DNA from 2 places in the Mesorhizobium sp. M0437 genome. Region 2 is predicted to be linked to the other one. Evidence: riboswitches for the same ligand, from Rfam matches in the RefSeq annotation. Region 2 holds a riboswitch; the other holds the start of a gene.

Region 1 (15,642 bases), on a different contig from region 2:
GCGCCGGATCTGGTCGAGGCCGAGCTTGAGGACATCGCTGCCGAGATCAGCGACAAGCAAATGGACGGCGTCATCGTCTCCAACACAACGATCGCGCGAGCCGGCCTGAGCAGCGCCGGCCTTGCCGGCGAGACCGGCGGGCTTTCGGGGAAACCCTTGTTCGAGCGCTCGACTATCGTGCTGGCAAGGATGCGAAAACTGCTTGGCCCGGATCCCACTATCATCGGCGTCGGCGGCGTCGATTCCGCCGAGACGGCGCTGGAAAAGATCCGTGCCGGCGCCGATCTCGTCCAGCTCTATACCGGCATGATCTATGCCGGGCCCGCGCTGCCGGGGCGCATTCTTTCCGGCATGGCCCGTTTCATGGACAATCAAGGGCTGAAGTCGCTGTGCGAGCTTCGCGACAGCCGCCTCGATCACTGGGCGGCGAAACCGCTTTAGCGATCAGTTAAAGGCTGTGCGCACCCGCAGCCGCAATATGGCGAGCAGGCTGAAGCCGCGTACCAGCAGGAAGACATGCAACGCCGCCCACAAGCCGTGATTACCGAAGGCCGGCGCCAGGATCAGCAGCGCGGCGCTGAACGCCAGGAATGACAACAGCATCATGTTGCGCATGTCGCGCGACCATGTTGCGCCGATGAAGACACCGTCCATCTGGAAAGCCAGCACGCCGCTGAGCGCGGTGAACGCCGCCCAGGGCAGGTAGATGTCGGCAATGGCGCGGACGTCCGTCGAGGTCGTGATCAGGGCGATCAGATCCGTGCCCTCCAGCAGGAAGAAGAGCGTCGCCGCGCCGGCCAGACCGAGCCCCCAAAGCAGCGTCAGACGCACCGCCTGATCAAACGCCGTGGCGGCACGGGCGCCGATGGCGCGCCCGGCGAGCTGTTCGGCAGCGGTGGCGAAACCATCGAGGAAATAGCCGGCAACCAGGAAGAGGTTCATCAGCACGGCGTTGGCGGCCAGCGTCAGAGTGCCGAATTGTGCGCCCTGGCGCGTGAACAGCGCGAAGGCGGCGAGCAGCGAAAAGGAGCGGATCATGATATCGCGATTGAGCGACATCATGCGCAGGAATGCCGGCAGATCGAGGACGCGGTGGCGCGGCAGCCTGGGCGCCGCCCAAAAGCGCCGGCCGACAATGGCGAGACCAAGCAGCATGGCGACGAATTCGCCGGTGACCGTTGCCCAGGCAACGCCGGCAACGCCCCAGCCGAGCTCCAGGCCAAGCAGGAAGCAGAGGACGATGTTGATGCCGTTCAGCATCAACTGCAGCATCAGCCCGAGCCCGCCCTCGCCGCGCCCAAGCACGTAACCGAGGATGGCGTAATTGATCAGCGAGAACGGTGCCGCGAGCATCCTGATGCGGATATAGACGTCCATCGCCGCGCTGACGCGCGGTTCGGCGCCTATGAACCATTGCCCGGCGGTGGAGACCAGCGGCGCAAGCGCGGCAAGCACGACGCCGGCGACGACCGCGATCAGCACGGCGCGCCAGAACACCGCCTGCTCCTCCAGCGCATCGCCGCGCCCGAAGGCCTGGGCGACGAGGCCGGTGGTGCCGGAGCGCAGGAAATTGAAGGTGGTGAAGACGACATCGAAGATCAGGGCGCCGGCCGCCAGGCCGCCGAGAAGGGCGGCGTCGCCGAACTGCCCAACCACCGCCGTGTCGACAATTCCGAGCAGCGGCGTCGTCAGATAGGCAAGCGTCATCGGCACGGCGATGGCGAGCACCGAGCGGTTGGTGACGACGAAGGCCCCGGCTTCGGTGGCGTGGGCTTCGGTGGGTAAAGCCTGCTCCAAACGCGTGTTGCTTCCCGTTGCGGCTTGATCGGCCAGCCGATGTGCCCCAGTTTGCGGACCTCGCGCAACCATCCACCCCGTTATGGTCAACCGAAATCCGCCTCTGGCGCACCGGCCGCCCCATGCCCTTGCAGATCGTTCATCATCCCGACTATGACGCCGGCTTCGCCGTCAACCACCGCTTCCCGATGAGCAAATATCCGCTGCTGATGGATGCGTTGCGGGCACGCGGCCTGGCACGTCCCGAAGCGCTCAACAAGCCGGAGGCGGCGCGGCCATCATGGCTGAAGCTTGCCCACGCGGCAGACTATGTCGACCAGGTGCTTGCCTGCAAAGTGCCGGTGGCGATCGAGCGCGAGATCGGCTTTCCCGTCGGACCGCGGGTTTCGCTGAGGGCGAAGCTCGCAACGGCCGGCACGGTGCTGGCGGCGCGGCTAGCGTTGCTGAACGGCATCGCCTGCAACACCGCCGGCGGCAGCCATCATGCACGGCGCGCGCAAGGCGCCGGCTTCTGCACCTTCAACGACGTAGCCGTTGCCGCGCTGGTGCTGCTCGCCGAAGCTGCTGTCCAAAACATTCTGGTCGTCGACCTCGACGTGCATCAGGGCGACGGCACGGCGGATATCCTGAACGACGAGCCGCGCGTGTTTACCTTCTCCATGCATGGCGACCGCAACTACCCCGCGCGCAAGATCGCCTCCGATCTCGATGTCGCCCTGCCCGACGGCGCCGGCGATGCAGCCTATCTGGAGCGGCTGGACGCCATCCTGCCGGAGCTGTCGGCGCGAAGGCGCTGGGACCTCGTCTTCTACAATGCCGGCGTCGATGTCCATGTCGAGGACCGGCTCGGCAGGTTGTCGCTCACGGATGACGGGCTGCGCGCCCGCGACGATATGGTGATCCGCCATTTCCGCACGCTTGGGATACCGGTATGCGGCGTTATCGGCGGCGGCTATTCGACGGATGTCGCAGCACTTGCTGCACGGCACGCCATCCTGTTCGAGGTGGCGGCGGGCTACGCCTGAAAATTCACTTCCGGTAGTTAGCGATCCTGAGCAGGATGAAGGCCGGCACGACGATCGCGGCACCGAGCAGGATGTAGCCGAGAAAGCGGTCGATGGCGTGGAAGCCCAAATTCCACAGGTCGATGAAGAATTTGCGAATGCCATAAAGCACATCCATCGGCGACCAGCCGAAGGCATTCATGACCAGCCCGACGAGGAACGACACCACAAGCAGCTTCAGGATCACCCGGAGCGGCGTATCGCCGAGAAAGCGGTTCAGTGCGGACAAGCCTGTCTCCACAGTCGGGTGCCGCGATTCGGGCACATGCCTAGAAATACGCAGTTGATAGCCCTGCATCAAGCCGAGCCCTCAAACCGGATTGCGCATCGGCGCCGGGCCATGATATCGGAGGAACCAGCGCGGGTATGATGTAATGGTAGCTTGTCAGCTTCCCAAGCTGAACGCGCGGGTTCGATTCCCGCTACCCGCTCCAGCTTTTGCCCCCGGTGCATTGCACTTGTTCTGGCCAAGCTGAAAACCAGCGGATTTATAGGCAGTTTTACAGCCCGGCTGGCCGTCTTTCATCTGTTTGGCCGATGTGCCAGTTCGTGGAATATCTCACATTGAGGGTCGGCGGGGCCTCGAATGACCCCAACCGGAAAGTCTACCCTTGGCCCGCTGGCTTCTGCTGGCGGGCTTTTTTTGAGCATCAGGCAATAGTGGCCGACGTGCATCGGCGCCGCTGCTGGCGGGCCTGTCTGGTCGTCTGGCCGGCCACGGGATGCGCTCCGCTTGCCGCTCCAGCCCTTATCCCACCTCCCGCAGAATAAAGTCGTGCAGCATCTTGGCTGCCGGTGACAGCGCGCGGTTCTTCACCGTGATCAGGCTGTAGGGCCTGACCTCGATGTCGAATTCAGTCTGGACAACATCGATGGCGCCGGCCAGGCCTTCGGGGTTCTGGATGAACTTCGCGACCTGGATCGAAACCGGCGCAATGGCGTCGGATTGCGCGACCATGACCAGAGTCAATAGCAGCGAGCTGGTGTTGAGGATGCGGTCCGGCAGCGCGATGTTGCGGTTCAAAAAGTTGCTTTCCATCGCCTGGCGCAGCGGCGAGCCGCCCGACTGGAAAACCCAGTCATAGGCGGCGGTGTCTTCCAGCCGCACCGCCTTGCCCTTGGTCAGCGGGTGGCCGCGGCGCACGATCAGGCAGGCTTTCTCGACGCCGATGACGCGCGCTTCGAACAGCCGCGGATTGAGGTCGTCGGGGATGCGGGCGATGATGAAATCGTGGCGCGAGGCGATCAGCTCGCGCGCCAGGACGTTCGAGGTCTCGACCTGCATGGTGATTTCGATGCGCGGATAAAGGCGCCGGATCTCGCGGATCGCCGGCACCGCCAGCTCGATCGCCGGTGCTGTCACCGCGCCCAGGAATACTGAGCCGCCCTTGCCCGCCTTGAGCTCGAAAATCTCGCGGTCGACCTCGCGCATCTCGAGCAGGATCGATCGCGCGCGCCGTGCCAACGCCTTGCCATAGGGTGTCAGCGTGATGCCGCGCGGCAGCCTTTCGCAGAGCTTGACGTCGAGCACCGCCTCCATCTCGGCGATCATGCGCGAGGCCGCCGGCTGCGAGATGTTCATCACCTGGGCCGCGGCACTCACCCGGCCGTGCTCGTCGAGGGCCGCGATCATGCGCATGTGACGCAGGCTCAAGCCGCTGCGCAGCAAGGTTCCGCCATCACCCGGAATTTCATCGTAACTGGCTGATATTCCGTCAGGATTTCGCAGCGCCGCCATGATTCTTCTCTACTCTTACGCCCGGCGCCCTGGCTGGATCCGGCAGCGTCGTCACTAGCCTAAGCCATATCAGTCTCGATATAGCAACCATCAAAGATCGCATTTGACAGTTATGGCAAAGCGACACACCCTTCGCGCGTCCTGAGGCTTGACGGTCGGTGACGAGGGAAAACTCGTATCGATTGAAACCAGAGTCTCGGGGCCGATTGGGAGGATACCGGAGATCGATTGACGGCAGCGGCGCGTTTGGCGCTCCTGCACGATTGCGCGGCCCACGAAACCCAAGGGTACGCGTCCATCAACCAGGGAGAGTTAATGTGAAGATTATCAAGACACTGGCCGCCGTCGCGGCCCTAGGCATCGCGGCCATGACGCTGCCGGCGCAGGCGGGCGAAGGCCTGATCGGCGTGCTGATGCCCACCAAGACCTCGCAGCGCTGGATCAACGACGGCGACGCCGTCAAGTCCCAGCTCGAGGCTCTGGGCTACACTGTCGACCTGCAGTACGCGCAGGACGACATTCCGAACCAGCTCAGCCAGCTGGAAAACGAAATCACCAAGGGCCCGAAGGCGCTGATCATCGCTTCGATCGACGGCACCACGATGGGCGATGCGCTGCAGAAGGCGAATGACGCCGGCGTTGTCGTCGTCGCTTACGACCGCCTGATCAAGAAGACGCCAAATGTCGACTACTACACCACCTTCGACAATTTCGGCGTCGGCGTCATCCAGGCCAAATCGCTGCTCAAGGGTCTCGGTTATCCCGAGAAGAAGGGCCCGTTCAACATCGAGCTGTTCGGCGGTTCGCCGGACGACAACAATGCGTTCTTCTTCTATAACGGCGCCATGTCGGTTCTTCAGCCGCTGATCGACGACAAGACCCTCGTCGTGAAGTCCGGCCAGATGGGCATGGACAAGGTCGGCACGCTGCGCTGGCTGGCGGCAACCGCCCAGGCCCGCATGGACAATCTGCTCTCCGCCAACTACTCGGACGGCAGCCGCGTCGATGGCGTGCTCTCGCCCTATGACGGCCTGTCGCGCGGCATCATCGCTTCGCTGCGCGCCGTAGGCTACGGCACCGCCGATCAGCCATGGCCGATCGTCACCGGACAGGACGCCGAGACCGCTTCGGTCAAGGCGATCATCGCCGGCGAACAGTATTCGACGGTGTTCAAGGACACCCGCGAACTCGCCAAGGCGACGGTCGAACTCGTCGACAAGGTGCTCTCGGGCGGCAAGCCGGAAGGCCTCGACACCACGACCTACAACAACGACGTCAAGGTCGTTCCCTCGATCCTGTTGACACCGCACGACGTCGACAAGTCGAACTATCAGGCCCTGGTGGTCGACTCCGGCTACATCAAGGCCGAAGAGCTGAAGTAATCGCGGTTACAAAGCCTGGGGTCCTGCGCAGGCAGGGCCCCTTTTCGTTGGCGAGCCAGCCCGGTATTGTTTGCGGACCTCGCAGGAGTGGTATTCTCAATGTCATCGACGATTTTGGAGATGCGCGACATCACCAAGACGTTTCCCGGCGTCAAGGCGCTGTCGAACGTCAAGCTCATGGTCGAGGAAGGCGAGATCCATGCCGTGGTCGGCGAGAACGGCGCCGGCAAGTCGACGCTGATGAAGGTGCTGTCGGGTGTGTATCCGTCCGGCACCTATGATGGCCAGATCATCTATCGCGGCGATGAGTGCCATTTCAAAGGCATCCATGACAGCGAGCGCAAGGGCATCGTCATCATCCACCAGGAGCTTGCGCTGGTGCCGATGCTGTCGATCGCCGAAAACATCTTTCTCGGCAACGAGCACGCCAGATACGGCGTCATCGACTGGAATGCCAATGAGGCGCGCACCAGTGCCCTGCTCAAGAAGGTCGGCCTCAAGGAAGACCCCAACACGCTGATCACCAATATCGGCGTCGGCAAGCAGCAGCTGGTCGAGATCGCCAAGGCGCTCAGCAAGGAAGTGAAGTTGCTCATTCTCGACGAGCCAACCGCGAGCCTGTCCGAAAAGGACAGCCAGGCGCTGCTCGATCTGCTGCTCGAATTCAAGCGGCAAGGCATCACTTCGATCCTGATCTCGCACAAGCTCAACGAGGTGAACCGGGTCGCCGACAAGGTCACCATCATCCGTGACGGGCGGACCATCGAGACGCTGGCCAAGAAGGACATCTCGGAGGACCGCATCATTACCTCGATGGTCGGCCGTTCGCTCGACGACCGCTATCCGCCGCGCGAGCCGAAGATCGGCGAGACCGTTCTCGAAGTGAAAAACTGGTCGGTCTACCACCCCATCCATGCCGAGCGGCAGGTCATCAAGGGTATCAACCTCAACGCCCGCAAGGGCGAAGTGGTCGGCATTGCCGGGCTGATGGGCGCCGGCCGGACCGAGTTTGCCATGAGCCTGTTCGGCCGGTCCTATGGCCGTCGCATCACCGGCGAGGTGTTCCTCAACGGCAAGCCGATCGACGTCTCTTCGGTGAGCAAGGCGGTGGAACACGGCATCGCCTACGTTACCGAGGACCGCAAGACCTACGGGCTCAACCTGATCGACCACATCAAGCACAACATCACGCTGGCCAACCTGCCCGGCGTGTCGCGCCACGGCGTGATCGACGATTTGCGCGAGCTTTCGGTCGCCAACGATTATCGCGGCAGGACCAATATCCGCGCCTCGAGCGTCTACCAGATGACCGGCAACCTTTCTGGCGGCAATCAGCAGAAGGTGGTGCTGTCGAAATGGCTGTTCGCCAATCCGGAAGTGCTGATCCTCGACGAGCCGACACGCGGTATCGACGTCGGCGCCAAGTATGAAATCTATACGATCATCGCGCGTCTCGCCTCCGAGGGTAAGGCAATCATCGTCATCTCGTCGGAAATGCCCGAACTGCTCGGCATCACCGACCGCATCTACGTCATGAACGAAGGACGCATCGTCGGCGAAATGGCGGCAAGCGACGCCAGCCAGGAAAAGATAATGCGCGCCATCGTCCGCGGAGAAGGAAAAGCATCATGAGCACCGAAAGCGCTCCCGGGCCGCAGACCGGCGTTGCCCAGGATCTACAACAGGGACCTCGCATTGCCGTCTCGGCGCTGGTCACCAACCTGCGCGAATACGGGTTGGTGCTGGCGTTGATCGCAATCATGGTGTTCTTCCAGTTCACCACGTCCGGAACGCTGTTCAAGCCGGTGAACCTCAGCAATCTCGTGCAGCAGAACAGCTTCATCATCGTGATGGCGCTGGGCATGCTTCTGGTGATCGTTTCGGGCCACATCGATCTCAGCGTCGGCTCCGTCGCCGGCTTCATCGGCGCGCTGGCGGCGATGATGATGGTCATCTGGCCGCTTGGCCCATTGAGCAATCCGCTGGTGGTGTCGATCATCTGCCTGATCGTCGGTGGTGCGATCGGCGCGGCACAAGGCTACTGGATTGCCTATCACCGAATACCGAGCTTTATCGTCACGCTGGCGGGCATGCTGATCTTCCGCGGCATCTGCCAGGCGCTGCTGGGTGGCGGGTCTTCCGTAGGGCCGCTTCCCGTCGGCTTCAAGGCGCTCAGTTCCGGCTTCATTCCGGACCTGATCGGCCCATTGACGCTGATACCGCCAACCGTGAACGCCGCCGGCAAAACCATTGTCGGCAGCGGCCTGACGCTGCACCTGACGACGATCGTGATCGGCCTCGTCGCCGTGCTCGCCTATGCCTATTTCGGGCTCAGGGCACGGCGCACCCGCGAGAAGCATGGCTACGAAGCCGAGCCCTTCTCGCTGTTCGTCGTCAAGACCCTGGTGATCAGCGCGCTGGCGCTGTTTCTCGTCTACCAATTCGCCACCTATAGGGGCCTCCCCATCGTTCTCATGGTGATGGGCGTGCTGATCGCGTTGTTCGTCTTCGTTACCAAACGCATGACGATCGGCCGTCGCATCTATGCGATGGGCGGCAATGCCAAGGCAGCCCAGCTATCGGGCATCAAGACCGAACGGCTGACGTTGATGGTGTTCATCAATATGGGCGTGCTGTCGGCACTCGGCGGCCTGATTATCGCAGCGCGCCTGGGGCAGGCTGTGCCGGCGGCCGGCCTCGGCAGCGAGCTCGACGTCATCGCCGCGGTGTTCATCGGTGGCGCTTCGGCGATGGGCGGCGTCGGCCAGGTGATCGGCGCGGTGGTCGGCGGCTTCATCATGGGCGTCATGAACAACGGCATGTCGATCATGGGCGTCAATGTCGATTGGCAGCAGGTGGTCAAAGGCCTGGTGCTGCTCGGCGCCGTCGTCTTCGACGTCTACAACAAGAACAAGGCTTGAGAGGCAACCAGGAGGCATACGGGTCACATCGCGACGCTGCCGGGCGCAAAGAAGTCCCCCGAGGGACCTGATCCGCGAGCGCAATCCGGACGAAGAATTTCAACCGAGGCGCGGACAGGGTCCGGGCCGCGCAGGGCAGGGTTTGCCGAGAAAGGGCAGGCCAGCCCACAATTCAGAGAGGGTTACCATGCTGATCTCACAAATCCTCGACGACGCCGAGACGATCCGCGTCGTTGCCCGCAACGGCGGCAAGACCCGCGTCATCAACGGCGCCCGCAGCGTCTATTCGCTGGCGATGGAAGCCGCGCGTACCGGCAGCGGGCTTGTCGCCCTGATCGAGCGCAAGGGCTTCGGCGAAACCGTCGACCTCGACGCTGCCTACAAGAAGGGCCGGCTGCTGTCGCCGATCAACCATCCCGATCCGGCGCATCTCCATCTCACCGGCACCGGGCTGACGCATCTCGGCTCCGCCGCGACCCGCGATTCCATGCACAAGAAGCTCAGCACGGACGGCGAGGAACAGCTGACCGATTCAATGAAGATGTTCCGCATGGGGCTTGAGGGCGGCAAGCCGGCGAAGGGCCAGATCGGCGTGCAGCCGGAGTGGTTCTACAAGGGCAACGGCACCATGGCGGTGGCGCCCGGGGCGGCGCTTATGTCGCCGGCCTTCGCCCAGGATGCCGGCGAGGAGCCGGAAATCGCCGGTATCTATGTGATCGGCGACGACGGCGCCCCGTTCCGCGTCGGCTTCACGCTGTCTAACGAGTTTTCCGACCATGTCACCGAGCGTGTGAACTATCTCTTCCTTGCCCATTCCAAGCTGCGCAACGCTTCGTTCGGGCCGGAGATCCTGATCGGCGATCTGCCGTCCGATATCCGCGGCGCTTCACGCATCCTGCGCGACGGCAAGCTGCTTTGGGAAAAGCCGTTCCTGTCGGGCGAGGCGAACATGTCGCACACCATTGGCAATCTCGAGCATCACCACTTCAAATACTCGGCCTTCCGCCAGCCGGGCGACGTGCATGTGCACATGTTCGGCACGGCGACGCTGTCCTTTGCCGACGGCATCAGGACCGAGGCCGGTGACGTATTCGAAATCGAGGCGCAGGATTTCGGCCTGCCACTGCGCAACCCGCTTGAAATCGAGCAGCCGGTGAAGGTGGCGGTGAAGGCACTTTGAGCAGGGCGTAGCCCGCAAGTGAGAGGAAGGTCAGCGCGCGGCGCGGAAATGCTTGGACAGTTTCAGGCCCTGTGCCTGATAATTCGAGCCGAGATCAGTGCCGTAGAGCGCCCGCGGCCGTTTCAGCATGTGCTCATAGACCAACCGTCCGACGATCTGGCCGTGGTCGAGGATGAACGGCACTTCGTGGCTGCGTACCTCGAGCACCGCCCGGCTGCCGGTGCCGCCCGACGCCGAATGGCCGAAACCCGGGTCGAAGAAACCGGCATAATGGACGCGGAACTCGCCGACCAGCGGATCGAAGGGCGTCATCTCGGCCGCGTAGAGCGGCGGCACATGCACCGCCTCGCGCGACACCAGAATATAGAATTCGTCCGGATCGAGCACCAGCTCGCCGGCACCGCTCTTGTAGAGCGGCTCCCAGAAATCGACGACATCCTGCGCGGCGCGCTTGTCGACGTCGACCAGGCCGGTGTGGTGCTTGCCGCGATAGCCGACCAGCCCGTCCTTGTCTCCGTCGAGATCGATCGATAGCGCGATGCCCCCGCCTGAGATGTTGGGTGGTTCGGTGGCGACCAACATTTCGGCGCGGTGCAACTCGTGCAGCTCGTTTTCCGACAAGAGCGCATTGCCGGTGCGGAACCTGATCTGCGACAGCCGCGAGCCGGTCCGCACGACGATCGGGAAAGTGCGCGGGCTGACCTCCAGGTAGAGCGGGCCTTCATAGCCGGCGGCGATCTTGTCGAACTCGTGGCCGCGGTCGGTCATTACCCGAGTGAAGATATCGAGCCGTCCGGTCGAGCTTTTCGGGTTGGCGGAGGCGGAAATATGGGCGGGCAGCGCCAGGCTTTCGAGCAGCGGCACGATGTAGACGCAGCCGGTTTCCAGCACGGCACCTTCGGCGAGGTTGATCTCGTGCAGCTTCAGCCGGTCGAGCTTGTCGGCAACCCTGTGGTCCGGGCCGGGCAAGAAGGAAGCACGCACCCGCCAGGCCTTGTCGCCGAGCCTGAGGTCAAGGCTGGCCGGCTGGATCTGATCGGCATCGAGCGTGCGCGGCGATTTCAGCGCGCCCGTCTGGAACAGCGCGGAAATATCCTGATCGGGAAGAATGCCTGTCTGCCGCAAGTCTGGCTCCGTTCGAACGCCGGGCGAGGTCTTGTTCTGTCGCAGGTCCGACCGTGGACGCGTTTGGCACCTGCTTGGTACAACCCTCTTAATCATGCCGGCAATTGACGCAAGCGTGGCGCGGGTCTAAAGCTCGTTATCCCGTGGTGATTTGGCCGGTCGGCTTGCAGCCACGTTAAACAAGTCGCTAAAGGACCGTCGGGCCGCAAGGCCATATGGACCGGTTGCGACTTTCGCGACCGGTTTTTTGTTGTTTGGACCAATTTTGGTGTTTGGATGGAATGATGACCAAGAAGCGCGACTGGAAGCCTCAGACCGCACTCGTGCATGCCGGAACGCTGCGTTCCGGCTTCGGCGAGACCTCCGAGGCGATGTATCTCACCCAAGGCTATGTCTACGAGACGGCGCAAGCGGCGGAGGCCCGCTTCAAGGGCGAGGAGCCGGGCTTCATCTATTCGCGCTATGCCAATCCGACGGTCGACATGTTTGAAAAACGCATGTGCGCGCTGGAAGGAGCCGAAGACGCGCGCGCCACGGCATCCGGCATGGCGGCGGTGACGGCAGCACTGCTGTGCAGCGCCAAGGCGGGCGACCATATCGTGGCGGCGCGCGCGCTGTTCGGCTCCTGCCGCTGGGTGGTCGAGACGCTGGCGCCGAAATACGGCATTGAGGCAACGCTGGTCGACGGCACCGACATCGCCAATTGGGAAAAGGCGGTCAAGCCGAACACCAAACTGTTCTTCCTGGAAAGCCCGACCAATCCTACGCTGGAAGTGATCGACATTGCCGCCGTCGCGGCACTTGCCAATTCGATCGGCGCCAGGCTGATCGTCGATAATGTGTTCGCCACGCCCTTGCAGCAGAAACCCCTGCAGCTCGGCGCCCACATCGTCGTCTATTCGGCCACGAAGCATATTGACGGCCAGGGGCGCTGTCTTGGCGGCATCGTTCTGTCGGACAAGAAATGGATCGACGAGAACCTGCATGACTATTTCCGCCACACCGGCCCAAGCCTCTCGCCCTTCAATGCCTGGACGCTGCTGAAAGGCCTGGAGACGCTGCCGCTACGCGTACGCCAGCAGACGGAAAGTGCCGGCCGCATCGCGGATTTCCTGGCCGAGCGCCCGCAAATCGCCCGTGTCATCTATCCTGGCCGTGCCGACCACCCGCAAGCGGCCGTGGTCAAGAAGCAGATGTCGGGTGGCTCGACGCTGATCTGCCTCGATGTGAAGGGCGGCAAGCAGGCGGCCTTTGCCTTCCAGAACGCACTCGACGTCGTGCTCATTTCCAACAATCTCGGCGACGCCAAGAGCCTGATCACCCATCCGGCGACGACGACGCACAAGAACTTGACCGATGAGGCCCGCGCCGAGCTCGGCATCGGACCGGGAACACTCAGGCTGTCAGTTGGCCTTGAGGACGCCGACGACCTGCTCGAAGACATCGAGCAGGCACTGAGAGTTGCCGGATAAGGGCTGGCCGAACAGAGGCGAGCGGGGACGCGCCGATCAGGCGCCGGACGGGGTCTCTTCCAGCTCCGCGACGGTCTTTGTCTGGATAGTCATCACGTTGCCGCGCCAGTCGACGGCGCCGCTCAGCCATCCGCGCGCCCAAATGGCGGGAAGCATCAGGTCTCGCGCCATCATCGCCGGGATCGTGCGCGGCGACAGCTGCCATCCCTTGGCCGAGGCCAAGGCGCATTCCGGCAGGTAGGCCGCGACCAGCACGGCGATGGCGGTTGCCGGCAGGCTGCCGCCGGCGTCCGCCGCCGCGATCAGCGCAAGCACCAGCGGCGGCGCCGCGCCGATCAGGATCTCGGGGGCGAAGAACAGCGCGAAGGTGACGCGGCGCAGCCGCGCCCAGCGCGCCTGCCGCGACCAGATCTCGCCAAGCGTGCGCCGGCCGAGCGGCTGTTCGAAGGGCGAGGCGACAAGATTGACCCGCAGTCCGAGCCCGTTGACCAGCTTGGTCGCGGCGGCGTCCTCGGCGATCTCGGCGGCAAGCGCGCGGATGCCGCCATTGGCGTCGAGCATCGGCTTGTTCCACAACATGCTCTTGCCCTGCGCGAAGCCGAGGCCGAGCGCCTCTCCAGCGTACTGCCAGCGTGCCTGCAGCGTGTTGAGAAAGGCGCATTCGACCTCCCCCCAGAAACTGTCCGGCCGTGAGCCGATCGGCGTCGAGCAGACGAGGCCAGTGCCATGCCGCCATGCCGCCATCAGCTGCTGGACGTAGTGGCTCGGCATAAGCACATTGGAATCGGCAAGGATGACCCAGCGATAATGCGCCGCTTCCCAACCCTTCACGCAATTGTTGAGTTTTGGATTGCCGCTGATGCGGTCGTCACCGACTAGAAGGCGGGCGCGAATAGCTGGAAAGCGCGCCATTGCGGCGGTGATCGGCTTGACCACCGGGTCGTCGGCATGGGCAACGCAGAAGATGAGTTCGTAGCGCGGCCAGTCGAGTGAGAAGGCGCGCTCCAGCGTCTCTTCGGCAAACGGCTCGACGCCGCGTGCCGGGATGACGATCGATACCGGCGGCGCGTTGGCGGGCGGTGCGATCCTGGCTGGTCGCTTCAGCTTCAGCGAAGCTAACAGGATGCTGGCGAGATTTGAAAGAAGGAGGGCTATGGAAAGGAGAGCGGCTGCGAATGTCGGTTCCATCGAGATCTGGTCACTCCAGAAGTGCCGGCCGCATGACGGCCGTTTTCAACAATTCGACAGAACGCTGAGTCGCCCGGCACAAGCCTGCACACCATCATTGTCATGTGTCACTTAAATGACATTGTTTTTCGGCACCTGCGCTCGAGTCGGGCAAGGAGATGACGCGCATCGTTGATCAAACTGCGCTGAGCGTCGAAAGTTCCATCTACATTGCTTTGGAGCAGTTTATGTACAGCGCCGTCACCCGCAACATCGAAGTGCAGGTCAGGCCGTTCTATCTGGAGGATCACTCCGACCCGCCGCAAAACCGCTATGTCTGGGGATATCAGGTGACCATCGACAATCAGTCGGATGAGTTCGTGCAGCTTCTGTCGCGCTACTGGCACATTACCGACGGCACCGGCAAGGTCGAGGAAGTGCGCGGCCCCGGGGTCGTCGGCGAGCAACCCGGACTCAACCCCGGCGACAGCTATCAGTATACGTCTGGATGCCCGCTCTCGACGCCATCCGGCATCATGGTCGGGCACTACACCATGCGCAACAGGCGGGGCGAGACGTTCGACGTCGCCATCCCCGCCTTCTCGCTCGACTTGCCGGGAATGCGGCGCACCGTCAATTGACGGCCGTCATCCGGCCGCTGCAAACTCCGCCGGGTCGAAGTCATATTGCTTCGAGCAGAATTCGCAGGCGACGTGAATGCTGCCATCCTCGGTGCTGTCCCTGATCTCCTCGGCGGAAAAGCCTTCAAGGATGCCGTGGATCTTCTCCCTCGAGCATGAGCACTGGTCGGCGACCGGCACCCCGCCGAACACGCGGACGCCATGCTCGTGGAAAAGCCGGTAAAGCAGCCGTTCGGCGCCGATCGTCGGATCGATCAGCTCGGTCGGTTCAACAGTACCAAGCAGCGCCAGCAGCTCCTGCCAGGAATTGTCGGTCGGGTCGTGGATTTCCTCACGCGGATCGCCGTCGCCACCTGGAAGGTCGGGTACGCGCATGCGCTCCGCCGACTGCGGCAGGAATTGTGCCAGCAGGCCACCGGCCCGCCATTGTTCGCGGGCACCGCCGACGCCGGGCGTCAGAAGCTTGGCAACCGAAAGCCGGAGGTCGGTCGGAATCTGCTCCGACTGGCGGAAATAAGTGCGTGCGGCATCTTCCAGTGTGACGCCGTCGAGTTGGACGATGCCCTGGTAGCGTTGTGTGTGAGCGCCCTGGTCGATGGTCAGCGCCAGGACGCCGCTGCCGAGCAGCGTCTGCGGTGACGTCTCGCCGGCAGAAGTCAAAGCCTGCAGCCGGTCGGCATCGAAGCGGGCATAAGCGCGCAGCGCGTGCGGCGTGGAGAAATCCGCGACCAGCATGTCGACCGGCCCGTCGGTGCGGGTCTGCAGAATGAACTTGCCCTCGAACTTCAGCGAAGTTCCGAGCAATACTGTCAACACACAGGCTTCAGCCAGGAGCCGGGCGACCGGCTCGGGATAGTCGTGGCGGCTGAGAATAGCATCGAGCATCGGCCCGAGCTGGACGGTGCGACCGCGCACGTCGAGCGGGCCGACCTCGAACGGCACGACATGGTCGTCGCCGGCGTAGCCGAATTCGCCGAGCTTGGGTTTATGTTCAGCCAATTGATGAGTTTCCAACATGACAAAGCTCCGGGGCGCGGCGATGCCGCCCTCCGGGGCGCATGCGACGAGACGCGCTCGATTTGCGTGATGCGCCTGAGATAGGCACCACCAACTCCCGGATCAAGGCGGCCCAGATCAAGGCGGCGCAGATCAGGC
Region 2 (15,642 bases):
CGGCACGGTCCTGATCGTCACCAAGGGCGGCGGGCTTGCCTTCGATGCGCGTTATGCCTTCGGCTATGCAATGGCCGGCGTCTGCGCGGTGCTGTGGTCGTCCTATTCGCTGTTGTCGCGGCGCTTCCCGTCGGTGCCGACCAGCATCGTCACCTGGTTCTGCGCCGCCACCGCGGCACTTTCGCTGGTCTGCCATCTGTTGCTGGAAGAAACGGTGCTGCCCAACGGCGCCGGCCAGTGGCTGGCCGTGCTCGGCCTCGGTCTGATGCCGGTGGGGGCGGCGTTCTATGCCTGGGACATCGGCGTCAAGCGCGGCAACATCCAGGTGCTGGGGGCGGCGAGCTATGCCGCGCCGCTGCTGTCCACCCTGGTGCTGATCACCGCCGGCTTCGCCGAGCCGTCATGGCGCATCCTCGCCGCCTGCGTGCTGATCACCGGCGGCGCGGCACTGGCGGCGAAATCGCTGTTGCTGCGCAAGAGGGCCGCGAGCGAGGCAAACGCGTGATGCCGTTTTCCGGCGGCATCGATGCCAATGCCAATGCGACGCTGCTGTTTTCGCTGGCGGCGGCGGTGATTTACGCGTTCAGCCTCGGCATGCCGCCGCGCCTTTCGCGGTCGGCGGCAAGGACATTGGCGGTGGCGATGCTGGCGGTGCTGGTCGCGCAGCAGGGCGGCCCATGGCTGCTCGTCGCCGCGCTGGGCGCCAGTGCCATCGGCGACGCCTTCCTGTCGCGCGACGGCGAGAAGGCATTTCTTGGCGGCACGGCCAGTTTTCTTACCGCGCATGTGCTTTACGTCGTGCTGTTCCTGCGCGCCGGCAGCGGCCTCGGGCTGCTCTCGGCCGAACCGTGGCGAGGAATTATTGCCCTAGCGATGGCCGTGTTGGCGCTGGCGATGGTTTTCGCGCTCTGGCGCCGCATCGGCCCGGCCTTGCGTTTGCCGATTGGCATCCATGTCGCGGCGTTGCTTGGCATGGGCATTGCGGCGCTCACCCTGAACAGCGTCTGGGTCATTGGCGGCATCGTCCTGCTCATGCTGTCCGACGGGCTGCACGCCGCGGAAAAGTTCCTGCTGCCCGCCATCTCGCCGCATCGCATTTGGGTGCGCCATGGGGTCTGGGCGCTGTATTACGTCGGCCAGCTGGCGATCACGCTGGGTTTGCTGCTGGGCTAAGGTGCCTTAGGCGTTCCCGGCTGCCAGCCTGGTTCGGCCAGTTCGAAGGCGGAGAAATCGAAACCCGGCGCCACGGTGCAGCCGACCAGGGTCCATTCGCCGAGGCTGCGCGCCGACTGCCACCAGCCCGCCGGCACGACGATCTGCGGCCGCTCGCCTGCGGCAAGCGCGGTACCGAGGATCTCCTCGATGACGGGACCGCCTTCTCGGTGTATCGACAGCGCCAGCGGCGCACCGTCATAGAAATGCCAGACCTCGGCCGCGTCCTTGACCCGGTGCCAGGCCGACAATTGGTCCTTCTCGAGGAGGAAATAGATCGCCGTCGAATGGCCGCGCGTGCCTGCCGCGCCGTCGCGAAAGGTCTCGGCATACCAGCCGCCTTCCGGATGCGGCTTCAGGCCGAGCAGGGCGATGATTTCGGCGGAACTGGTCATGACCCTAGCTCCTGGCGCCGCTCAGAAATTGTCCTTGCGCTTGCGGATCTCGGCGAACACTTCGGCGTCGGAGGCGTTCTCGAGGCCGAGATGCCTGCGGATCGCCGGATCGTGCCAGCGCAGGAACGGATTGGTCGACAGTTCCTCGCCGATGGTCGTCGGCAGCGTCGGTTTGCCGTCGGCGCGCAACGCCTCGACTTTCGCGGCGCGCTCTTTCAGCGCCGAATTGGTCGGGTCGACGGTCAGCGCGAAACGGGCGTTGGCCAGCGTATACTCATGGCCGCAATAGACGACCGTGTCGGCCGGCAGCGCCGCGAGCTTCTTCAGGGATTCGTACATCACCGGCGGCTTGCATTCGAGCAGCCGCCCGCAGCCGAGCGCAAACAGCGTGTCGGCGGCGAATGCCACTTTCGACGCCGGCAGATGATAGGTGACATGGCCGGCGGTATGGCCGGGTGTGGCGATGACCTCGATCCGCTCGTCGCCGAGATGGACCACCGAGCCTTGCTCGACAGTTTCGTCGATGCCGGGAATCTTTGCCTTTTCGGCTTCCGGCCCGACAATGCGCAGCTTGAAACGCTCCTTCAGCGCCAGATTGGCCTCGACATGGTCTAGATGGTGGTGAGTGGTCAGGATCATCGTCGGGGTCCAGCCCGTGCGCTTGATCGCCGCCAGGATGGGCGCCTCCTCGGGCGCATCGATGAGCGCCGTCTGGCCGCTTTTCGGGTCGTGCACCAGCACGCCGAAATTGTCGCTGCGGCACATGAATTGTTCGATCTCGACCGGCATCGCATCTCTCCCTTTATTGCCGCAGACATAGGGCGCCTGCCAGCCGATGTCATCTGCCTTTGTTGAACTTGGACTGCTTCGAAGCTACCGTTCCGCGCATGCATTCAGACATTGTCGATCTCCGTTCGTTTTATTCGACCACGCTCGGCCGCCTGGCCGAACGCTCGATCACCATGGCGCTGTCCTCGATATGGGCCGTCGTGCCCAACGAGCGGCTGGTCGGCCTCGGCTACACCTTGCCGTGGCTGGAGCGCTTCGGCAGCGATGCCGAGCGCGTCTTTGCCTTCATGCCGGCAACGCAGGGCGCGGTGGTCTGGCCGGCGACCGGGCCGACGGCGACTGCCCTGGTCTTCGACGAGGAACTGCCGCTGGTCGATTCCTGCATCGACCGCATGCTGCTCGTCCATTCGCTCGAACATGTCGAGAACCCGCGCGAGACGCTGAACGAGATCTGGCGGGTGCTGTCGCCGGCCGGCCGTGTCGTCATCGTCGTGCCCAACCGGCGCGGCGTCTGGGCACGCTTCGAGCATACGCCTTTCGGCAATGGCCGGCCGTTCTCGCGCGGCCAGCTGACCGAATTGCTGCGCGAAGCGAATTTCACGCCGGCGGCGTGGTCCGATGCGCTGTTCTTCCCGCCGTCGCCGCGACGTTTCATGATGCAGTTCCATAATGTGCTGGAACGCGCCGGCCGGCGCTTCTGGCCGATCTTTTCTGGCGTTATCGTTGTCGAGGCGCAGAAGCGGCTCTATCAAGGCGTGCCGGTTGCCCAGCGCGCGTCCCGCCGCGTCTTCGTGCCGGTTCTCTCGCCGCATGGCGCGCCGACGCTTGGCCGGGCTGTCGCGGGCCGGACGTCCGACACCGCCAGGATGACGCGTTCGTGATCCGACGCAGGCTTTTTCTCACCAAAAGCGCGTCGCATTAGACCGGCCTCGTACGACGCGCTTTAGGTTGTTGTTTTATGCATGTCGTTATCGCAAAACCGCTGCACACTTTTGCGCGACATGCATTGTCTGTCGCGGACGGGTTGGCTGCCGGATTGAAGGCATACGCGGTCGATTCTATGACCGGGTTTCAGCATCGCTTTCGAATGCAAGGATCCACTCATGGCTGATCTTCCGGATGTCGAGGCCAGCGCCCAGAAGCTTGCCACGTCGATCGAAGCCAGCAGCCTGCGTGAGCAGCTGGCAACAATCAAATTGGCACTGACCAGCTCGCCAGTGCGAAAACAATTGCTTTGGGCAGCGATCGGCATCGTCGCCGTCATCGTGGCGAGCTCGATCGGGCAGGTTCTGCTCAATCGCTGGAACCAGCCTTTCTACGACGCGCTTGCGCGGCGCGACATGCCGGCTTTCCTGCATCAGCTTCTGGTCTTTGCCGGCATCGCCGGCGGGCTTGTGGTGCTCAATGTCGGCCAGACCTGGCTCGACCAGATGCTCCGCCTGAAGCTGCGCGAGGCGCTGACGCTCGACCTGATCGACGAATGGATGCGGCCGGCGCGTGCCTTCCGGCTGACCCATGCCGGCGCCATCGGCGTCAATCCCGACCAGCGCCTGCAGCAGGATGCCGGGCATCTCTCCGATCTTTCCACCGGTCTTGGCATCGGCCTGCTGCAGTCCTGCATCCTGCTTGCCTCGTTCGTTGGGGTCCTGTGGTCGCTGTCTTCCGGCTTCGTCTTCCACATAGGCGGCCATTCGCTGGCCATACCCGGCTATATGGTCTGGGCGGCGATCCTTTATGCGGGCACCGCCTCCTGGTTGAGCTGGCTGGTCGGGCGACCGTTGATCCGCTTCAACAACGATCGCTATACGCGTGAAGCGGAGCTGCGCTCCTCGGTGGTTCGCGTCAACGAGAATGTCGATGCCATCGCGCTGGCGCATGGCGAGGCCGATGCCAGGCGCCGGCTCGAATTCGATCTCGGCATGGTGCTGGGCGCCATGCGGCGCATCTACAGCGCCCAGATCAATCTTTCCTGGGTTACCGACACCTATGGCTGGATCACTGTCGTCGCGCCGATCCTGGTCGCCTCACCGGTCTATTTCGCCGGCGATATCAGCTTTGGCGGCTTGATGATGGCAGTCGGCGCTTTCAACCAGGTCCATTCGTCGCTGCGCTGGTTCATCAACAATATCGGCGGCATCGCCGATTGGCGCGCTACGCTGATGCGGGTCGCCGACTTCCGCATCGCGCTTGCCGACACCGACGCGCTGCACCATACGGAAAGGCGCATTTCGTTCGGCGAAAACCCGGACGGCAGCCTGACCTTCGAGAAACTCGAGGTCGCCTCGCCGGAGGGATGCACCAAGCTTGCCGAGCCGCATGTCGAAATCCGCGCCGGCGACCGGGTCATGATCACCGGAGATCCGGGCGCCGGCTAGACGCTGTTCTTCCGGGCCATTGCCGGTCTGTGGCCATGGGGCAGCGGACGGATCGGCATGCCGGCCGGAGAAGCGCCGATCTTTGTTCCGCGTACCCCCTATTTCCCGCTCGGCAAGCTGCGCGAGGTGCTCAACCATTCAGACGGCGCGGCGGAGGCGAGCGATGCCGAGATCTCGGAGGTGCTGGCCGATGTCGGGCTGCAACGCCTGTCGTCCTCGCTCGATCGCTCGGCGCGCTGGGAGCGTGAGCTCAGCGACGACGAGCAGCGTCTGCTGGCCTTTGCCAGGCTGGCCTTGCGACGGCCGAAATGGGTGATCATCGACGAGGCGCTGGACGCGTTCGACGGCCCAACGCTGAGGCAAGTGCTGTCGATGCTGGAGAAGCGCCTTCCCGACGCCGCGATCCTCAATATCGGCCGCGGCCAGCACAATGCCCGCTTTTTCCGGCGGGCGTTGACCATCGTCAAGGATGCCGGCCAACCGCCACTCAAGCCGGCCCGTATCAGGGCAGGTGCCATCGAACCGCCCCCGGCGATCGCCTCGACCGGCCGAAAGAAATAGAAGGCAAGCTTTATTTCGCCGCGATCGCGGCGAAAAACTGTCGCGATCGTTTCAGATGGGAACGTTCCGATCGGCCATGCTTGACGCACTCGCCCTGCTCGCCTGCCTTGCCTGCACCCCGGCGGCACCTGCGGCCGCGCCGGCCAATGCAATTGCCGTCGATGTCGAGCTGGTGCTGGCCGTCGACATCTCGCAGTCGATGGATGAAAGGGAGTTTGCCCTGCAGCGCGCCGGCTATGTCGCGGCGCTGCGCCACCCCGACTTCATCAACGCCGTGCGTGCCGGTACCTTCGGCCGCATCGCCATCGCCTATTTCGAATGGGCCGGCACCATCCGCGACGATGCGGTCATTGCCTGGCAGGTCGTCGACAGCAAGGAGAGCGCCAACGCTTTCGCCGACAAGATCGCGGCCCGCCCGTTCAGGAGCTTTCGCGGCACCTCGATTTCCGGTGCTGTGGCTTTCGGCGCCGAGCTTTTCGACGGCACGGCCTTCACCGGCAACCGCCGCGTCATCGCCGTCTCGGGGGACGGCCCAAACAACACCGGCTTGCCGGTCACAACGGCACGCGATGCGGCGCTGGCGAAGGGCATCGTCATCAACGGGCTGCCGATCCTGGTCAGCCCGTCACCCACCTTCAGCCATCTCGACCGGTACTATGCCGAATGCGTCACCGGCGGGCCGGGCTCGTTCGTGCTGCCGATCTATGCTGCTTCCGAATTCGCCACCGCCACTCGCCGCAAACTGATCCTCGAGGTCAGCGGCATCGAGTATCCCAAGGTGGATCCGAGGACGATCCGCATCGACGCACCGATCGACTGCCTGCAAGGTGAGCGCGACCGAAGGTTTTTCTCGGACCCCTATTTCCCGGAACTCGACCGATAAGGCTGGCCCAGGGGTAAGCTAGGCTGGTGGCAGGCCGAAGGCCGGGAACAGAGATGGCCCGAGCGGCCCTATGAAGATCGTCAAGGAAGCGATCCCGCCCTCGGCTGCGTCGAACACATGCAGGGAATGGGCCCGCCATTCAGGGCCATCGTGGCTGCGGGAATAAACCCCGACCGCCGGCTGGGCATTGGCGCGGGTGGCCAGCGTGCGGAAGCCGCCAAACCTCGGCCAGACGGTCTCGAAGAAACCGCGGATCGCTTCGCGGCCTTGATACCATTCACGCCAAGGCGGCATGGTGTAGATGGCGTCCTCACGCAGCAGCTCGATCAAGCTGTCGAGATTGGCGGCCTGCCAGGCCTGCATGTAGCGTTCGAGCAGCAGGCCTTCTTCGGGGCTGGGCCGTGATCGGCTGGCCGGCCGTCCCTGAGGATAGCGCGTCGCCAGCGTTGCGCGGGCCCGTTGCAACGCGCTGTTGATCGAAGCCGTCGATCCGCCCAGCAAACGCGCCGTCTCGACAGCCGACCATCCGAGGACGTCGGCAAGCAGCAGCGCGGCGCGCTGCCTGGGCGGCAGATCCTGGATCGCCGCGACGAAGGCGAGCTGGACGGCCTCGCGGCTCTCGTAACGGGCTTCCGGACCTGGCTCGCTGCTGGCAACGTCTGGAAGCTCGGCGTCGGGGTAGGGCTCCAGCCAGGCGATGTCGGCTATGGGCCCGCCTATGGCCGCCCCGTGCGAGGGCTGCCGTCCGGGTTCCCGGAGAATGCGACGCGCCCTCGACCTCGCCTTGATGGCGTTGAGGCAACCGTTGGTCGCGATCATGTAGAGCCAACCGCGAACCGAACCTCGCCCGTCGAACTCCGATCTTGCGCGCCAGGCGCGAAGCAACGTGTCCTGGACGAGGTCGTCGGCCTCGTGCAGCGAACCCATCATGCGATAACAATGCAGCTTGAGCTCGCGGCGATGCGCGGCCGTGACCTTCTCGAAGGCCAGCCGATCGAGGATCGGCTGGCGTGATGGTTCCAGAGGTGGTTGAGCGTCTGTCATGTGGCTTGTGCGGTTACGAGCGAGCGTTGCATTACGCGCCCCTCAGGCGGCCGGGGCAAGCCCGCTACCGCTCACCATGAAGGAACTGCCTTGCGGCTGGCCGGTGGCGAGTGCGACCACCGCCCGTCCGACATCGGCCGGCGTTTGCATGTCGGTCATGGCGGCGATGAAGTCCGCCGGCTGGATGCCCATATAGGCCGCTATGCTGTCGACGCCGGCTTTGCCCACGCCGGTTTCCGGCATGATGCGCATCGGCGCGAGCGCCATGAAGCGCAGGCCGAGGCCAAGCCGGTCGGCCTCCTTCTGGCTATGACCGGCCAGGAACATCTGCATGCGTTTTGCGCCAGCATAGCCGCCGGCGTTCGGTGGTCCGCCGGTCAAGGCCGCGCCGCTGGAGATCAGAACGATCCGGGTCCCCGGCTTGAGCGGACGCCGCAGAGCGGCCCGGCAAAACAGGAACGACGCCTTGACGTCCGTGTCCCAATTTGCCGAGAACGCCTTCCAGTTCTGTTCATGCACCGGCGCAGAAGGCGCCAGCGCACCTGCGCAGATCACCAGTACGTCCGGCTCAAGCGCGGCGAAGACCTTATCCGGGGCGGAGTCCATCGTAGCATCGGCCGCGAGCGTCTTCACGCCCGAGACCTCCCAGGCAAATTGCGCCAGGGCCTGTTTTCCGCGGGCGACGGCCAGCACCGTCGCTTTCTCCTTGAGGGCGGCCTCCGCGATGGAGCGGCCGACACCACGGCTGCCTCCGACGACGACGACATTCTGATTTTGCAACGATCCCATGGATCACCTCTCTATTCCCGGCCGCCGGACCATCCAGGCGCGCTCATCGATAAGGACAGCGCAGGTGGGTGGAAATCATCGGTGCCAGGCGGAAATATCTTTCAGCTGACGGCAGCGGCGCGTCGGTTTTGTATTCAGTGTCATTACCTCGGGGGTAATCGACCTGTGCGCGACGTCTCGGCAAACTGCTCCCATCAAGCCGGTTGTCCGGCCTTCGACCACAAGGAGTTACGCCATGACCGCCTACGCCGTCGCCCATATGCGCCAGGTCACGCCGGGACCGCAGATCGTCGAGTACCTGCACAAGATCGATGCCACGCTGGAACCGTTTGGCGGCCGCTTCGTGGTGCACGGAGGCGAGGTGGAAGTCGTTGAAAACACCTGGCCGGGCTATCTCATAGTCATCGAGTTTCCCAACCGGCAGCAGGCACGTGCATGGTACGACTCGCCCGCCTATCAGGAGATATTGCCGCTGCGTACCGGCAATTCCCGGTCCGACGTGGTCTTCGTTGATGGCGTCCAGCACCCGCACAAGGCCACGGACGTGCTTGAATAGAGGGAATGATCGGGTACAACCGGCGTCTATGGTGCCGCCATCTATCTGGCGGCACCGAATTTGGATCGCGTCTGCATCGGCAGCTTCACCGCCCCTGCAGCACCTTGATCGCGTTGGACATGTCGCCATGCGACAATGCAGCCAGGTAATCCGAGTAGTTGATCCTGCCGTTCGCGAAGCCGTTCATCAATCGCGTGCAGAACGTGTGTTCCAATCCGGCATCCGGGACGTTCATGAGCGCGGCGAGGTTTGCCCTTTCAACCTTGCCGAACCGCATCTTGAATTTGGTCATGCACCGCTGGATCGCCTGCCGTTTCAGCGCCGGGCTGCCGCTCAACGCGACTTGTCCATTCTGGAAATCGGTCTTCGACGTCGTGCATCCGGAAATCAAAGTGGCCGACATCAAAGCTGTTGCTAATACTAACGTCTTCATTGCTTCCCCCAAACCAACCCGTTTGAGACCTGTTAAAGCAACAAAGAATGCCGGGCAACTTCATTGGATTGAAAATTGAAAATATGGTTTCTTGCGCAGGTCTGAGGTTCGTTGCTTCTGCCTGTCAAACCTATCGTTTCAGCAGGAATACCGCCTGCTGGCCGAAAAAGTTCCAGAACCACCAAGGCATGGAGAAGCCGATCCGCTGGCCGTTGGCGTCGAGCGCGGTTGCCTTTTCCACCGTCGCGCCAAGCTCGTCGCACAGATTGACGAAGTCGCGAATGGTGCAGAAATGGATGTTGGGCGTGTCGTACCAGGAATAGGGCAGGTCCTTGGTCACCGGCATGCGGCCGTTGAAGAGCAGCGAAAGGCGCACCCGCCAGTGGCCGAAATTCGGGAATGAGACGATGGCGCGGTTGCCGATCCGGAGCAGTTCGTCGAGCACCAGCTTCGGATTGCGGGTCGCCTGCAAGGTCTGCGACAGAACGACGAAGTCGAAACCCTTGTCGGGATAGAATTGGAGATCCTTGTCGGCATCGCCTTGAATAACCGACAGGCCGCGCGCCACGCATTCGTTGACGCCGCGCTGCGACAGTTCCAGCCCGCGGCCATCGACCTTCTTGGTCTCCTGCAGCAATTCGAGCAGCAGGCCGTCGCCGGAACCGACGTCCAGCACCCGCGACTGCGGCGGGATGAGATCGGCGACGACTTCGAGGTCGACGCGCTGGGCGCGGTTGACGCTCATGCCTTCGGCTCTTGCTCGGCACATGACCCTGATCCGAAAAGCCTGCAACTTTTCGGGGTCATGCGCTGATGCCTGGCACATGGTCCTGATCCGAACAATCCGCAACTTTTCGGGGTCATGCGCCGAGCCCTCTCGCCCGCGCGGCCGAGGCGATGAAGCCCTTGATGGCGGCGAACAGTTCGGGCTCATCGAGCAGGAAGGCGTCGTGGCCGCGGTCGGTCTCGATCTCGACGAACGATACCGAGGCGCCGGCCGCGTTCAGCGCGTGCACGACCGAGCGGCTCTCCTCGGTCGGGAACAGCCAATCGCTAGTGAACGAAACCAGGCAGAAGCGCGTCTTGGTGCCGGCGAAGGCATCGGCCAACCGGCCGCCATGGTCGGCGGCGAGATCGAAATAGTCCATCGCCCGGGTCATGTAGAGATAGGAGTTGGCATCGAAGCGATCGACGAACGTCATGCCCTGATGGCGCAGATAGCTCTCGATCTGGAAGTCGGCATCGAAACCGAAGGTCAGGGCTTCGCGGTCCTGCAGGTTGCGGCCGAACTTGCGGTGCAGCGCTGCTTCCGACAGATAGGTGATGTGGGCGGCCATGCGCGCCACCGCCAGCCCCTTTTCCGGCCGCTTGCCGTGCTCGAAATACTTGCCGCCATGCCAGTCCGGGTCGGCCATCACCGCCTGCCTGCCGACCTCGTGGAAAGCGATGTTCTGCGAGGAATGGCGGGCGCCGGTGGCGATCGGCAGCGCCGAGAAGACGCGCTCGGGATAGCTCGAGGCCCATTGCAGCACCTGCATGCCGCCCATCGAGCCGCCCAGCACGCTGAACAGCTGTTCGATGCCGAAATGCTCGACCAGCATCAACTGCGCCCGCACCATGTCGCGGATGGTGATGATCGGCAGGTCGAGCCCGTAGGGCTTGGCGGTGGCGGGATTGGTCGAGGCGGGACCGGTGGAGCCGAGACAGCCGCCGATGACGTTTGACGAGATGACGAAGAAACGGTCGGTATCGATGATCTTGCCGGGACCGATCAGCACTTCCCACCAGCCCGGCTTGCCGGTCACCGGATTGGTGTTGGCGACGTGCTGGTCGCCGGTCAGCGCATGGCAGACGAGGATGGCGTTGGAGCGCGCGTCGTTGAGCGTGCCATAGGTCTGGTAGGCAATCTGGAACGGCGACAGCAGCGTGCCGGCGTCGAGCTTGAGCGGCTTGTCGGCGCCGAAACGCAACACCGGGCTCGACGGCTGGTCGGCCTCGTTGTTGGTTTTTCGCGCGCGCAAAGCGACCATCACATCTCCTTGCCCGGCCTTCAGTTGTCCACCGGTCTGGCAACAAAAAACCGGCCATGCCTTCGCAAAGCCGGTTACAAGATGCAAACGGCCCTTTAGCAAGTTGTTTAACGTGGCTGCAAGCCGACCGGCCAAATCACCACGGAACTGTAGCCGTTCTTCTATGACTCGCGCATGGCTTCGTCAACGGCAAGTTCTTGATCCCGAATTGCCGCCCCTCGACATTCCGGGCCACGGCTTGTATTTCCGCTGCGGCTTCCGGATGGAGGCACTCTCGACGGATTTCATGAAATGAGCCAGACACCGGATCAGACACGTCCAAAGCCCCGCGCCGGCATCATGGACATCGAAGCCTATGTGCCCGGCAAGAGCGCGGCGCCTGAAGGTGTCGCCAAGGTCCATAAATTGTCGGCGAACGAGAACCCGCTCGGCCCTTCGCCAAAGGCGATAGAGGCCGCGCGCGCGGTCGCCGACAAGCTCGCGGTCTATCCCGACGGCAGCGCCAGGCGCCTGAGGGAAGCGATCGCCGAGGTGCACGGGCTCAACCCGGCGAACATCGTCTGCTCCAACGGCTCCGACGAGATTCTGGGCCTGCTGGCGCAGACCTACCTCGCGCCCGGCGACGAAGCCATCATCACCGAACACGGCTTCATGGTCTACAAGATCTACATACAGTCGGCCGGTGCCGTCCCGGTGACGGTCAAGGAGACCGATGAACGCGCCGATATCGATGCGATCCTCGCCGCGGTGACGCCGGCTACCCGGATCATCTTCCTTGCCAATCCAAACAATCCAACCGGCACCTACGTGCCGTTCCAGGAGGTGCGCCGCCTGCATGCCGGCCTGCCGCGAAACGTGCTTCTGGTGCTGGATGCAGCTTACGCCGAATATGTCCGGCGCAACGATTATGAAGCCGGCGTCGAGTTGGTGGGCAGCGCGGAAAACGTGGTCATGACCCGCACTTTCTCCAAATTGGGCCTGGGCGGGGCGCGGATCGGCTGGATGTATGCGCCAATGCACGTCATCGACGCGATCAACCGCGTGCGCGGGCCTTTCAACGTCAATGCAACGGCAATCGAGGCCGGCATCGCGGCGATCCACGACCGCGCCCATATCGAACGCAGCGTCGCGCACAACGAGACCTGGCTGGCCTGGCTGAGCGAGCAACTAAGCGGGCTCGGGCTGCGGGTGACGCCGAGCGTCGGCAATTTCATCCTCATCCACTTTCCCGAGGACAAAAGGCATTCGGCGGCGGCCGCCGACGACTACCTCAGTGCGCGCGGCTACATATTGCGGCGCGTTTCCGGGTACGGTTTTCCCAACGCGCTGCGCATGAGCATCGGCACCGAAGAGGCCAATCGCGGCGTTGTCGCAGCACTCGCGACATTCCTGAAAAGCTAGAACACCATGACATCACCGATGTTCGAAAAAATCGCGCTGGTCGGCATCGGCCTGATCGGCTCGTCGCTGGCCCGCGTCATCCGCCGCGAGGAGCTCGCCGGCCAAATCGCGATTTCGACGCGCAGCGAAGCGACGCTGGCACGGGCGAGCCAACTCGGCCTTGGCGACACCTATACGACGGATGCGAAAGAGGCGGTTCGCGATGCTGATCTGGTTATCGTTTCGGTGCCGGTCGGTTCTTCCGGTACGGTCGCCGCGGAGATCGCGCCGGCGCTGAAGAAGGGCGCCATCCTCACCGATGTCGGCTCGACCAAGGCGTCGGTGATCGCGCAGATGCAGCCGCACGTGCCTGATGGCGTGCACTTCATCCCCGGCCATCCTTTGGCCGGCACCGAAAAATCGGGACCGGACGCCGGTTTTGCCGAACTGTTCGAGAACCGCTGGTGCATTTTCACGCCGCTGCCCGGCACCGATCCCGCAGCACTGGAAAAGCTCTCGGAATTCTGGCGCCGCTGCGGCTCCAACATCGACACGATGGACCCGCAGCATCACGACATGACGCTGGCCATCGTTTCGCACCTGCCGCACATCATCGCCTATAACATCGTCGGTACCGCCGACGATCTGGAGTCGGTGACCAAGTCCGAGGTCATCAAATACTCGGCTTCCGGCTTTCGCGACTTCACTCGTCTCGCGGCGTCCGACCCGACCATGTGGCGCGACGTCTGCCTGCACAACAAGGACGCCATTCTCGAAATGCTGGCGCGGTTTTCCGAGGATCTGTCCTCGCTGCAGCGGGCGATCCGCTGGGGCGACGGCGAAAAACTGTTCGACCTGTTCACCCGCACCCGCGCCGTCCGCCGCTCGATCATCGAGGCCGGCCAGGATATCGACGTACCGGATTTCGGCCGCCAGGCAGTCGAACACCCGCCGAAGGGATAAGCCGCGGCAGGCCGATCGCAGGCCGGCCCGGCTTAGAGCGGTTCATCGTTTCACAGAAACGCCGAACCGCTCTATCTCTTTGTTTTGCGCAATTCCGGACGGAAAACCGTTTCACACTTTTCCTGGAGTTGCTCTAGTCGAGCGGCTTGATCTTGCCGAGCGGGATGAAGCCGAGCGAGGCCTTGCCCCTGACGATCTTCAGCGGCATCGACGGCTGGTTGCCGAGCAGCGCCAGTCCGGCAAAGCCGGTTTGGATCTGTTTCTTCTGCTCGGGGATGGCGGTGGCGAGGATTGCCGCCACGGCCTTTGGATCATTGAGCCTGATCGTCAGGTCGGCATTTATGAGACCGTCGTCATCGACCGACAGCGGTCCCGAAACGGTGATGCGCGCAGTTCCGGACGACAGATCGAGCTTGTGGATTTCGGCCGCCTGGCCGCGCAGGCTCTTCGGATTTGCCTTGATCAGCGTGACGCCGTTCTTCAGCGTCAGGTCGCCGCTGCCGTCGAGCGGCGGCAAGACGCGCCCGTCGATGGCCGCCGCGTCGATTTCAAGATCGGTGAAATTGCCGGCATAGTCGATGTCCGGGCCGTTTGGGCGCAATTGTCCGGTGGCGGTTCCGGCGCTGAACAGCGAGACGGGATCGGTGTCGTCTGCCGGATCGGTCTGGCCGGACAGGCCTTCTGCCTGCAGCGAGAGGCGCCTCGGCAGCGGCCAGGACAGCTTCATGTCGGCCCGCAGATCATCCCAGTCGATCCAGAGCGGGGTCATGCCGGGAACAGAGGTCCTGAGCGGCCCCCTGAGCTCGGCGGCAGGCGACAGAAGCCGGGTGATCTGCGTGGCGGCGTTGATCTTGCCTGTCGATGCCGCGACGTTGCGGCTGTCGTCCTCGTAAGCCAGGCTGTCGCAGGAAACGGTGAAGCTGAAGGGATAGCCGCTGACCGCGAGATTGGCGCAGTCGGCCTTGATGCCTTTGTCGTCGAGATCGGCGACCGCCTTTTTGGTGGCGCTCTCGACCAGGTCCGCCAGGTAGAACCAGCCGGCGCTGTAGATGCCGAACAGCACGAGGATGAAAGCGGCAAGCCACAACAGGCGGCGACGTTGGCTGGGCGGCGGGCGCTCGTCACTTGACGTCATGCTGCGGCTTTCGTTAACGCGGGGTGGCACGGGCGGGCTGTCGCTTGCGGCACCAACAGGTAGACGGACTGAAACACCACCGGTGAGGTGGTCGTCACAATCAGGCTTGGCGATATGGGCGATTTTTGGGTTTTTGGCTACGGCTCACTGATCTGGCGACCGGGATTCGCACATGTCGAGACGCGGCGCGCCCGCCTGCATGGCTACCGCCGTTCGCTCTGCGTCTATTCTTTCGTGCATCGCGGCACGCGCGAACGGCCGGGCCTGGTGCTCGGCCTCGACCGCGGAGGCTCCTGCATCGGGCTGGCGTTCCGGGTTCCAGGCGAGCTGCGCAACGAGGTCATTACCTATCTGCGCGAACGCGAGCTGGTCACCAACGTCTATCTCGAACGTGTGCTCAGCGTTCGCCTCGACAAGGGTGAAACGGATGGGGGCAAGACGGTCGACGCCGTCGCCTATGTCGTGGACCGCAGCCATGAGCAATATGCCGGTGCGCTCGACCCGGCCGAGGCGGCGGCCGTCGTTCGCGGCGCCGTCGGCCAATCGGGGAGGAATGAGGATTACGTGCTCAGCACGCTGGAGCACCTCGAAGCACTGGGTATAAGCGACCACTGGCTGGAAGACGTGACGAGACGGATCGCGACGTAGCGCCTTTTGTCGTTACCATGATGTTTTCGGTGTCGTGACGCGGGCTACATCCTGAAAATCTGTTTTCCAAGATCGGCGCGATCCAGACTGTTTGCCACGGCAAGCTTGAACTCGGTCAGCGGGTGGAGACCGCCGACAGGAACGTGGAAGCCGGGCTGGCCGAAGGTGTCGATAATCTCGCATAGGACAGGCCGGTCGGCTTCGGCAGGCGGCGAAAAGAAGTAGCGATAGATATTCGCCCTGATTTCGACGCCGCTCAGCAACACGTCGAAATTGTGCAGTTCGAAGCGCTCGGCACTCATTCCGCCATTGATCACCATCTGCCCGCCGAGCGCCAGGGTGCGGATCAATTCGCCGCTGACAGGTCCGCCGACATTGTCGATAATCCCGTTCAATCCGGCGCCGCCGGTGATATCCATCACGGCTTCCCGGATACTTGTCTTCAACTC

The links. A riboswitch is a leader RNA that binds a small molecule or an ion and turns the genes downstream of it on or off. The one in region 2 is predicted to bind S-adenosylmethionine.
Region 1: another riboswitch for S-adenosylmethionine. It lies ahead of NKI72_RS09555 (O-succinylhomoserine sulfhydrylase); the one in region 2 lies ahead of metX (homoserine O-acetyltransferase MetX).

The regions. Positions count from the first base shown of each region.
Region 1 covers NZ_JAMYRK010000011.1:8,080-23,721, forward strand. The annotation lists gene NKI72_RS09500 (quinone-dependent dihydroorotate dehydrogenase) at 1-441, shown strand, start outside; gene NKI72_RS09505 (MATE family efflux transporter) at 445-1,869, opposite strand; gene NKI72_RS09510 (histone deacetylase family protein) at 1,920-2,822, shown strand; gene NKI72_RS09515 (DUF6460 domain-containing protein) at 2,827-3,090, opposite strand; tRNA gene NKI72_RS09520 (tRNA-Gly) at 3,222-3,295, shown strand; gene NKI72_RS09525 (LysR family transcriptional regulator) at 3,610-4,599, opposite strand; gene chvE (multiple monosaccharide ABC transporter substrate-binding protein) at 4,917-5,981, shown strand; gene mmsA (multiple monosaccharide ABC transporter ATP-binding protein) at 6,081-7,613, shown strand; gene mmsB (multiple monosaccharide ABC transporter permease) at 7,610-8,902, shown strand; gene araD1 (AraD1 family protein) at 9,090-10,082, shown strand; gene NKI72_RS09550 (2'-deoxycytidine 5'-triphosphate deaminase) at 10,113-11,207, opposite strand; SAM riboswitch at 11,341-11,418, shown strand; gene NKI72_RS09555 (O-succinylhomoserine sulfhydrylase) at 11,489-12,679, shown strand; gene NKI72_RS09560 (ceramide glucosyltransferase) at 12,716-13,867, opposite strand; gene apaG (Co2+/Mg2+ efflux facilitator ApaG/CorD) at 14,095-14,487, shown strand; gene NKI72_RS09570 (Hsp33 family molecular chaperone) at 14,494-15,504, opposite strand.
Region 2 covers NZ_JAMYRK010000006.1:17,592-33,233, forward strand. The annotation lists gene yddG (aromatic amino acid exporter YddG) at 1-505, shown strand, start outside; gene NKI72_RS05775 (lysoplasmalogenase family protein) at 505-1,173, shown strand; gene NKI72_RS05780 (cupin domain-containing protein) at 1,170-1,607, opposite strand; gene gloB (hydroxyacylglutathione hydrolase) at 1,629-2,396, opposite strand; gene NKI72_RS05790 (class I SAM-dependent methyltransferase) at 2,495-3,277, shown strand; partial or broken gene NKI72_RS05795 (ABC transporter ATP-binding protein/permease) at 3,500-5,332, shown strand; gene NKI72_RS05800 (DUF1194 domain-containing protein) at 5,409-6,215, shown strand; gene NKI72_RS05805 (RNA polymerase subunit sigma-70) at 6,234-7,259, opposite strand; gene NKI72_RS05810 (SDR family NAD(P)-dependent oxidoreductase) at 7,302-8,048, opposite strand; gene NKI72_RS05815 (DUF1330 domain-containing protein) at 8,284-8,604, shown strand; gene NKI72_RS05820 (hypothetical protein) at 8,690-8,896, opposite strand; gene NKI72_RS05825 (hypothetical protein) at 8,895-9,116, shown strand; gene metW (methionine biosynthesis protein MetW) at 9,168-9,782, opposite strand; gene metX (homoserine O-acetyltransferase MetX) at 9,898-11,067, opposite strand; SAM riboswitch at 11,143-11,220, opposite strand; gene hisC (histidinol-phosphate transaminase) at 11,359-12,468, shown strand; gene NKI72_RS05845 (prephenate/arogenate dehydrogenase family protein) at 12,475-13,410, shown strand; gene NKI72_RS05850 (DUF2125 domain-containing protein) at 13,544-14,545, opposite strand; gene NKI72_RS05855 (gamma-glutamylcyclotransferase) at 14,660-15,193, shown strand; gene NKI72_RS05860 (quinone oxidoreductase family protein) at 15,238-15,642, opposite strand, start outside.